One region of the Streptomyces sp. NBC_00557 genome, then DNA from elsewhere that is predicted to be linked to it. Evidence: riboswitches for the same ligand, from Rfam matches in the RefSeq annotation. Region 1 holds a riboswitch; each other region holds the start of a gene.
The links. A riboswitch is a leader RNA that binds a small molecule or an ion and turns the genes downstream of it on or off. The one in region 1 is predicted to bind cyclic di-AMP.

Region 1 (2,193 bases):
CGCGCTGACCGCCGGGCTGACCTCCCACTCCGGTTCGCTCGACGTCGACACGGGCGTCGGCGGCTCCGGTGGCAGCGGCGGTTCGGACGGCGCCTCCGGCTCGGCGGACGGCTCCAGTTCGTCCGGTCTGCCTGATTCGTCCTCCAATGGCTCCGGTTCGGGCCGGGCGTCCGGCTCCGACTCCTCCGGCTCCGGCACCTCCAGCCCCTCCCCGGACGCGAGCAGCACGCCCGCCCCGGGCGACGCCACCGGCACCCCGGGCACGGCCGACTCCACCGGAGCCGGCACCCCCAAGTCGGACAAATCTCATGAGTCCGGCGCACAGGACACCGGAAGTTCGCGGGGGAGTGCCGGTCCCTCCAGCGACACGCCGGGTGCCGACATGCCGGACAATTACCAGCAGAGTGCCGGTTCTTGGAGCCTGGTCGACACCGGAGCGCTCAGCAGTGGCGGACGTCACCGTGGCGCAAGTGCGGACGAAAGTGTGACAAACGGTCAGAAGTCCTCGTCGTCCGGCCGTCACGCCGGCCGCGGGCCGGACACGTACACCGTCCGCGAGGGCGACACCCTCGCCTCCATCGCCGACTCGCTCGGCGTCGACGGCGGCTGGCGCGCGCTCTATGAGAGCAACAAGAAGGTCATCGGCGCCGACCCCGACGACATCGCCGCCGGTCAGACCCTGAAAACCGACGGATAAAACGGCGCTGGCCAGGGCTAGTTGACGCCCCACTTGATCACGCAATGTCCGATTTGGAGAAAGTGTGGGATGAGTCTCAGAAGCCCTGATCGTCTTTGAAATTCGGCCGACGGCGTGTCTACGGTCAGGACCGCTCGTCACCACGAGCCCCGGCAGTCGCAACGCCGAATCCTGCCAGCGGTTGCCCGGGAACAGTCGTCGCGTCAAGCGCCGTAGGCAGGAGCGGGGGACCCAAGGTAAGTGCCGCGCCGAGCAGTTGCTGCCCGGCCGGCTAGGGGTGAAGCCGCACCTCGCGCAAGCGGGAGTGCGGCCGGGCAACTCAACCGGCCCGAACCCGACAGCTCACCTCGCAGGCGTCGGTGAGGGGATCGATCCATGCTGTTTTCCGCCAAGGGCAAGCACCGCCGCCCGTCCAAGGCCGTCCGTGCCGTCGCGCTCGCCGGTGTCACCGGCGCCGCCGTCGCCGCCCCGCTGATGGCCGCGGGCAACGCCTCCGCCGCCACCGCCTCCCAGTGGGACGCCGTCGCCCAGTGCGAGTCCGGTGGGAACTGGTCCATCAACACGGGCAACGGCTTCTACGGCGGCCTGCAGTTCACCAACTCCACCTGGGCCGCTTACGGCGGCACCGCCTACGCCCCGCGCGCCGACCTGGCCACCAAGGCCCAGCAGATCGCCGTCGCCGAGAAGGTCCTCGCGGGCCAGGGCAAGGGCGCCTGGCCGGTCTGCGGCACCGGCCTGAGCAGCACGCCGTACAACGGCTCCGCCCCCGCCGCCTCCACGAAGTCGTCGTCGAGCGGCACCGTCACCCGCTCCACCGGCAAGCAGGCCGCCACCCGCTCCACCACGCGCACGGCCCCGTCGGCGAGCAAGACCGTCACCACCCCGACCGGCGCCAAGGTCAAGAAGGGTGACGGCGAGTACAAGGTGGTCAAGGGCGACACCCTCAGCTCCATCGCCGCGAAGCACGGCGTGCAGGGCGGCTGGCAGAAGCTGTTCCAGCTGAACAAGGACATCGTCAAGAACGCCGACCTGATCTACCCGGGCCAGCAGCTGCACCTCAAGTGACGGCCGGCGCCTGACGCCCGGCTCCGATCCGGCCCACAGCGCCCTCACAGCCGCCGCCCCCCAACGGGAGGCCTCGTGAGGGCCACCCCCCGTCCCCACGGGCTCCCCGCCCCGGCGCGTGTTCCCCCGTACGCGCCGGGGCGGGGCTTTTCTTTGCCCGGCCGTCTTCTGGTGTTCCCTCGCACCCCCCTTTGTTCCGGCGGTGAACAATAGGTACCGTCTGCGTGTCCCTCCCGTCCACGGGACGGTCGGTCGGTGGCCGGCGCCCCGGGGACGGTTAGGCTCTAGTCGCACGGCGCGGCCGCAAGGCACACGCCCCGCACTTCCAGCGTCACATCCCAAGAAGGAGATGCTCGTGCCGTCCATCGACGTCGTCGTAGCCCGGGAAATCCTGGACTCCCGAGGCAACCCCACGGTCGAGGTCGAGGTCG
Region 2 (2,193 bases), 1.6 Mb from region 1:
ATGTCGTCGTAGAAGAAGATCAGGTCACCCGGCCGGGCATCGGCCAGCGAGACCGTGGTACCCGCGCCGACCTGGTCGTACGTGGTGCGCGGAAGCGTGACGCCGGCGGCCTTCCAGGCGGCCTGGGTGAGGCCCGAGCAGTCGTAGGAGTCCGGGCCGGTGGCGCCCCACACATAGGGCTTGCCGAGCTGCGCGCGGGCGAAGGCCAACGCCTTCTCGGCCTTCGTGTCGTACGAGCTGGACGCCGTGGACCCCGCCGAGCCGGAGGCGGACGCCGTGGACGAGGACGAGTCGGCCTGCTGCCGGGCCGCCTGCTGCTTCGCCAGCTCCGCCGCCCTGCGGGCCGCCTCCTGCTGCTTCTCCCGCTCGATGGCGGCCAGCCGGGCCTTCTCCTGGGCCGTCAGCGTGGCCAGCAGCTCGCGCGCGGAGGCCAGTTTCCGCTGCACGGTGGCCTTGGCGGTGCGCAGATCGCGCTGTGACGCGTCCAGCGTGCGCAGGCTGTCGGAGGCCTGCCGCCGCTCCTTCATGGTCGCGGCCTGCTCGCCGATGTAGGCGTCGACCGCGCGCTTCTCCCGTGAGGTCAGCCGGTTCATCAGCTGGCTCTGGTCGAAGTAGTCCTGCGGGTCGTTCGCGAGCAGGAAGGTGGCCGTGCCGGGAGCGGCGGCGCCGGTGCGGTACTGGGCGGCGGCGAAGGAACCCAGCTCCTCGCGTGCCTTGTTGAGGCGCTCGGTGCGCCGGGCGAGCTCGTCGCGCAGGGCGTCGACGCGTCCCCGCTGCCTGCCGGTCCGCTCCTTGGCCGCGTTGTACTTCTCGGTCGCCGACTCCGCCTGGCGGTAGAGGTCGTCGACCTTCTTCTCGACCTCCTCCAGGCTGGGCTTGGCGTGATCGGTTCTCGGGGCGGCCTCGGCGGTCTGCGAGAACACGGCCATGGAGGTGAGGGCGGCGGTGGCGAGGGCGGGGGTGCGGAGGCCCGCGCCAGAGGTCCCGCCGGGGCGCGGCTTGCGGTGCGACGCCAAGGGAGGCGACTCCTTCCAATGGGCCGCCTACCGGGTTAGCTGTCGGGTTCGGGCGGTGGTTCGGAAGGGTTGCCCTACGGCGTCGTCCCCTCGGGAGTCGGCCGATTCACCCCGGGATCGGTTGGGTCCCCGGCTCCGCGCGCCGAGGGGCGCGCCGGACTCGGCGGAGGCCGCGCACGCGGCCTGACGGCAACCTAGCCAACTCGTGTGACTACTGTGAAGGTTGGTGCGTGATATGTCCGATACATTTTTGTGATCCGCCGCCGGGATCGCCGCCCCGTCATCGGGTGATTCCGCAGCGTGAGGGACATGTCGTACCGCCTGTGACCGTCGTCTTTACGGGACGGCGACCAGTTGTCGGTGGCGCGCCCTAGACTCGTAGAGCGATGAGCAGCCTCTTTGACGACAGCTTCCTGGCGGACCTCCAGGCCCCTCGCGGGCACGAGGAGGAGCCCCCGCCGCCGCCCGAGGACGATCACGCTCCGGAGCCGGTTCCGGACGATCTGTTCGGCGGGAAGTTCGACGCGCCGCCGGACCGGGACACCCACTACCGCGACGGCGCCCCGCGCCCCGCCCTCGACTCGGCGGCCCTGCTGGAGGGGCTGAACGACAACCAGCGCGCCGCCGTCGTGCACTCCGGCTCCCCGCTGCTCATCGTCGCCGGCGCCGGCTCCGGCAAGACCCGCGTCCTGACCCACCGCATCGCCTACCTGCTCGCCGAGCGGCACGTGCACCCGGGCCAGATCCTCGCGATCACCTTCACCAACAAGGCCGCGGGCGAGATGAAGGAGCGCGTCGAGCAGCTCGTCGGCCCGCGCGCGAACGCGATGTGGGTGATGACCTTCCACAGCGCCTGCGTGCGCATCCTGCGCCGCGAGAGCAAGAAGCTCGGCTTCACCTCCAGCTTCTCCATCTACGACGCCGCTGACAGCAAGCGCCTGATGGCCCTGGTCTGCCGCGACCTGGACCTCGACCCCAAGCGCTTCCCGCCGAAGTCGTTCAGCGCGAAGATCAGCAACCTGAAGAACGAGCTGATCGACGAGGAGGACTTCGCCGCCCAGGCCACCGACGGCTTCGAGAAGACCCTCGCCCAGGCCTACGCGCTCTACCAGTCGCGGCTGCGCGAGGCGAACGCGCTCGACTTCGACGACCTGATCATGACGACGGTCAACCTGCT
Region 3 (2,193 bases), 2.7 Mb from region 1:
CCCGGTGCCGTCCAGACGCAGCTGCTCATCGGCCGGATCGGGCCCGACCGGCACGACCGGGTGTGGCCCGCCCAGGTGCTCGGCACCTACTGCCTCGGCGGCACCCTCACCTCCCGCCTGGACCGCGTGCTGCGCGAGGAGAAGGGCTACACCTACGGGGTGCGCGCCTTCGGCCAGGTCCTTCGGTCCGCGCCGGACGGCACGGGCGCGTCGATGCTCGCCATCAGCGGCTCCGTGGACACCCCCAACACCGGCCCGGCGCTGGACGACCTGTGGAAGGTGCTGCGCACCCTCGCGGCGGAGGGCCTGACCGACGCCGAGCGGGACGTGGCGGTGCAGAACCTGGTCGGGGTCGCGCCGCTGAAGTACGAGACCGCGGCGGCCGTCGCGAGCACGCTGGCCGACCAGGTCGAGCAGCACCTGCCCGACGACTTCCAGGCGACGCTGTATCAGCGGCTCGCGGCGACGGGCACCGTGGAGGCCACGGCCGCCGTCGTGAACGCCTTCCCGGTGGACCGCCTGGTGACCGTCCTGGTCGGCGACGCGTCGCAGATCAAGGCGCCAGTGGAGGCGCTCGGCATCGGCGAAGTGAGCGTCGTGGCGGCCGAGTAGCGGCCACGCGCGCGTGGGGCTCCGACGGTCTGTGGACCGTCGGAGCCCCACGCTGTTCCACTCGCTTCCTCAGATGCCCGATTTGGGGCGGAGGTTGCCTGTCTGCCCTGTGGGATGCGCTACAAAGACCCGGATCCGTTTGGGATTCGAAAGGGGGTTTTCGTAGCGTCGTCCGGGCTGTCCGCCGGCAGTGCGCCGCACCCGCGGCACCGGACAGCCATCGCCGAGTCCCCGTACGGCGCGAGCCAGGGGAGCCGGGGACCCACGTCCCTGGGGTGAATCGGGCGCCCGCGCGAGCCGCGAGGGAGCCCGTAGGAGACCTTCCTGCTCCGAACCCGTCAGCTAACCCGGTAGGCGAGAGGGAAGGAAAGGACCAGCCACTCCATGGCGTTCATGTGCGCCACCGGGAAGCACCGCAAGCCCGGCCGGGTCAAGCGCACCACCGCTCAGGCGGCCGGCGTCGCTGCCCTCACCACCACCGGTGTCATCGGCACCCTCGCCGCCTCCCCGGCGCTCGCCGCCGAGAACACCGTGGCGCAGACCGGCCTCACCCCGGTCCTCGCCGTCAGCGACGACGTGGCCGAGCACATCGACGCGCAGGCCGCCGCGCAGAAGCGGGCCGCCGAGCAGAAGGCGGCCGAGGAGGCAGCGGCCAGGAAGGCCGCGCAGGAGCGCGAGGCCCGGGAGCGCGCGGCGCGCGAGGCCGAGCGCAAGCGCCTGCTGAACACCTTCGTCGCCCCGATCGCGAACTCCTACGTCTCCACCGGCTACAAGGCCAGCAGCTCCCTGTGGTCCTCCGGCTCGCACACCGGCATCGACTTCCACGCGGCGAGCGGCACGCCCGTCCACGCGGTCGGCGCCGGCACCGTCGTCTCCACCGGCTGGGGCGGCGCGTACGGCAACCAGATCGTGATCAGGGTGGCCGACGGCATGTACACCCAGTACGGCCACCTGTCGTCCATCGGCGTCTCCGTGGGCCAGCGCGTCGTCCCGGGCCAGCAGATCGGCCTGTCCGGCGCGACCGGCAACACCACCGGCCCGCACCTGCACTTCGAGGCCCGTACGACCCCGGACTACGGCTCCGACGTCGACCCCGTCGCCTACCTCCGCAAGCACGGCGTGAACGTCTGACACCGCGGCGCGCGGCGCACGAGGCCCCGGCTCACCGAGCCGGGGCTTTCGCCGTTTTCCCGCCGGCTCCCTCCGGTGGCGCTGACCAAAAAATATCCCATGCTTCCGGCCTGCCGTCGGAAATTCCGGCTCCTTGGAATAGAGTCACGGAACAGGCGTCCATCGTCGGCGTTTCACGGGGATTAAGGTGGAGGTCGGTCATGCGTATTCCGGCGCATTCGGTGTGCACGGCGATCCGGGACGACATCATCGCCGGCGTCCACGAGCGCGGCGGCCGCCTCACCGAGGAAGTCCTGGCCCGCCGCTACGGCGTCTCGCGCGTCCCCGTCCGGGAGGCCCTGCGCACCCTGGAGGCCGAGGGGTTCGTGGTGACGCGCCGGCACGCGGGCGCGTGCGTGGCCGAGCCGACCGAGCAGGAGGCCGCCGACCTGCTGGAGATGCGGACGCTCC
Region 4 (2,193 bases), 1.4 Mb from region 1:
ACCCTCGCGCACCGGACGGACCGGCCGCCGGCACATCGGTACTCGGCCGCCCGGCGAAGGCCGCGCGCGGCCCGCGTGTGCGCGTGTACGCGCGCACGCGCACGCGTGCCGGATGCCCGGCGGCCGCCCGGTACACCCCCGTCCGTCAGGTGCGGGGAACGTGCCGGGCGGCCGGGGTCGGAGCGGCCGCGGCGCCGGCGGCGGCCGGAGTCGCTGGACCGTTCAGGGGCGGGCCCGTGGAGGCGCAGGGGCCCTCAGGGAGTGGGCTGTGGAGGTGTGTGGAGGGCCGTCAGTAGGCGCTGTTGACGTTGTCGATGGACCCGTAGCGGGCGGCGGCGTAGTTGCAGGCCGCGGTGATGTTGGCGACGGGGTCGTACGGGCTGAAGGAGGTGCCGGCCACGTGGTACGCCTTGAACGTGGGATCGATCACCTGGAGCAGGCCCTTGGACGGGATGCCCGCGGCGGCGTTGGAGTCCCACAGGTTGACGGCGTTCGGGTTGCCGGAGGACTCCCGCATGATGTTGCGGTAAATGCCGTCGTAGGTGCCGGGGATGCCCTTCTGGGACATGATCGCGAGCGACTGGCGGATCCAGCCGTCCAGGTTGTTCCGGTACCCGCCGGGGGTGGCGGGGGTCGTGGTGCCGCTGGTGGTGGCCGCGGAGGCGCTGGTGGCGCCGATGAGCGGCAGGGCGAGTACGGCGGCGCCGGTGCCGGCGGCGGCGAGGACGCGGGCGAGGCGGCTGTTGCGGGGTCGGCGGTGCCGAGCGGCTGCAGGCATGGGGACGTTCCTCTCCGACGCCTGCGAGGTGAGCTGTCGGGTTCGGGCGGGGAGGTGCCCGGCCGTGCCCAAAGGAGACACGGCTTCACCCCTAGCCGTACCGGTGCGGTGCCGACCGGTCCGGCGACTTACCTGGGTCCCCCGCTCCTGCCGTACGAATGGTCCGTGGATGGGTGAGCGGGCGGCGGCAGGATTCGGCGTCCGCCCGACGGCCGGGAAGGTATGCGAGAGCACACGCCGGGAACAAGTGTCTGCGTCACATAATGCCCCATTTGGCCTTGATCGATGCCGTGTGGGGTACTTGATCCTTTGCGGTTGCCAAGTCTCAACTCGCCGCCCGGGCAAAGAGGGAGAGGGGTGCGGCGGGTTCCCGCCTGTGAGGCGGCGCGTGACCCAACTCACGAAATAACAAAGTATTCCAAATCCGACATGAGGGATTTGCGTGGATCGGCTGAGTGGCGGAACCCGTGGCATGGTGCCCGTCGTTGTCGTGGTGATCGCGATGTCTGCCGATGCCGTAGGTGATCGCGGCGGCATGGAGGAGGGTGCACGGGGAGGCTCCGCCCGCCTGTCGTTCGCGACAAAGCGGGTGGGTTCCTGTTAAGTCGATGAATGTACGTTTTTACCACTTGATCGAAAACATACCGGTCATGGCCCGGTAGCACCCGGGCTGGACCGGTGGGCGCTATCGGTGATCGAACAGGGACCGGATACGCTGACTTGAGTGATGGCAGCGACCTATCGACAAACCGTGTAATCGCCAGTAGACACCAGCAGACAGGAGACCCCTCGTGACCGTCGTCGGGCCGTTCGGGCTGAGCGTGCGGGACCAGGCTCTGGAAGCCGATGTCCAGGCCGGATTGGCGGCTGTCGAGGAAGGCTTGCTCGAGGCCACCAAGAGCGAGGTCCCGTTCATCACGGAGGCAGCGCAGCACCTCGTACGGGCCGGCGGGAAGCGGTTCCGGCCGCTGCTCGTGATGCTCGCGGCCCAGTTCGGCGACCCCTACGCGCCGGGCGTCGTGCCGTCGGCCGTGGTCGTGGAGCTGACCCACCTGGCCACGCTGTACCACGACGACGTCATGGACGAGGCGGCCGTGCGACGCGGCGTGGACAGCGCCAACACCCGCTGGGGCAACTCCGTCGCGGTCCTCACCGGCGACTTCCTCTTCGCCCGCGCCTCCCAGATCCTCGCCGACCTCGGCCCCGAGGCGGTCCGGGTGCAGGCCCTCGCGTTCGAACGGCTGGTCACCGGCCAGATCCTGGAGACCGCCGGTCCCTCCGACGGCCGCGACCCGGTCGAGCACTACCTCGACGTGCTCGCCGGCAAGACGGGCTCGCTGGTGGCCGTGTCCTGCCGGTTCGGGGCGATGATGTCGGGCGCCGACGAGACGGTCGTCGACGTGCTCACCCAGTAC

Region 2: linked by a shared signal. The riboswitch ahead of OG956_RS13640 (C40 family peptidase) and the one ahead of OG956_RS21035 (transglycosylase family protein) in region 1 are both predicted to bind cyclic di-AMP.
Region 3: linked by a shared signal. The riboswitch ahead of OG956_RS08670 (M23 family metallopeptidase) and the one ahead of OG956_RS21035 (transglycosylase family protein) in region 1 are both predicted to bind cyclic di-AMP.
Region 4: linked by a shared signal. The riboswitch ahead of OG956_RS14520 (transglycosylase SLT domain-containing protein) and the one ahead of OG956_RS21035 (transglycosylase family protein) in region 1 are both predicted to bind cyclic di-AMP.

Annotation. Positions count from the first base shown of each region.
Region 1 is NZ_CP107796.1:4,826,939-4,829,131, forward strand. It holds gene OG956_RS21030 (transglycosylase family protein) at 1-697, shown strand, start outside; cyclic di-AMP (ydaO/yuaA leader) riboswitch at 896-1,068, shown strand; gene OG956_RS21035 (transglycosylase family protein) at 1,073-1,762, shown strand; gene eno (phosphopyruvate hydratase) at 2,118-2,193, shown strand, end outside.
Region 2 is NZ_CP107796.1:3,247,806-3,249,998, reverse strand. It holds gene OG956_RS13640 (C40 family peptidase) at 1-1,016, opposite strand, end outside; cyclic di-AMP (ydaO/yuaA leader) riboswitch at 1,024-1,192, opposite strand; gene pcrA (DNA helicase PcrA) at 1,403-2,193, shown strand, end outside.
Region 3 is NZ_CP107796.1:2,129,153-2,131,345, reverse strand. It holds gene OG956_RS08675 (M16 family metallopeptidase) at 1-612, shown strand, start outside; cyclic di-AMP (ydaO/yuaA leader) riboswitch at 824-984, shown strand; gene OG956_RS08670 (M23 family metallopeptidase) at 997-1,743, shown strand; gene OG956_RS08665 (GntR family transcriptional regulator) at 1,944-2,193, shown strand, end outside.
Region 4 is NZ_CP107796.1:3,423,130-3,425,322, reverse strand. It holds gene OG956_RS14525 (HAD family hydrolase) at 1-1, shown strand, start outside; gene OG956_RS14520 (transglycosylase SLT domain-containing protein) at 290-778, opposite strand; cyclic di-AMP (ydaO/yuaA leader) riboswitch at 782-953, opposite strand; gene OG956_RS14515 (polyprenyl synthetase family protein) at 1,570-2,193, shown strand, end outside.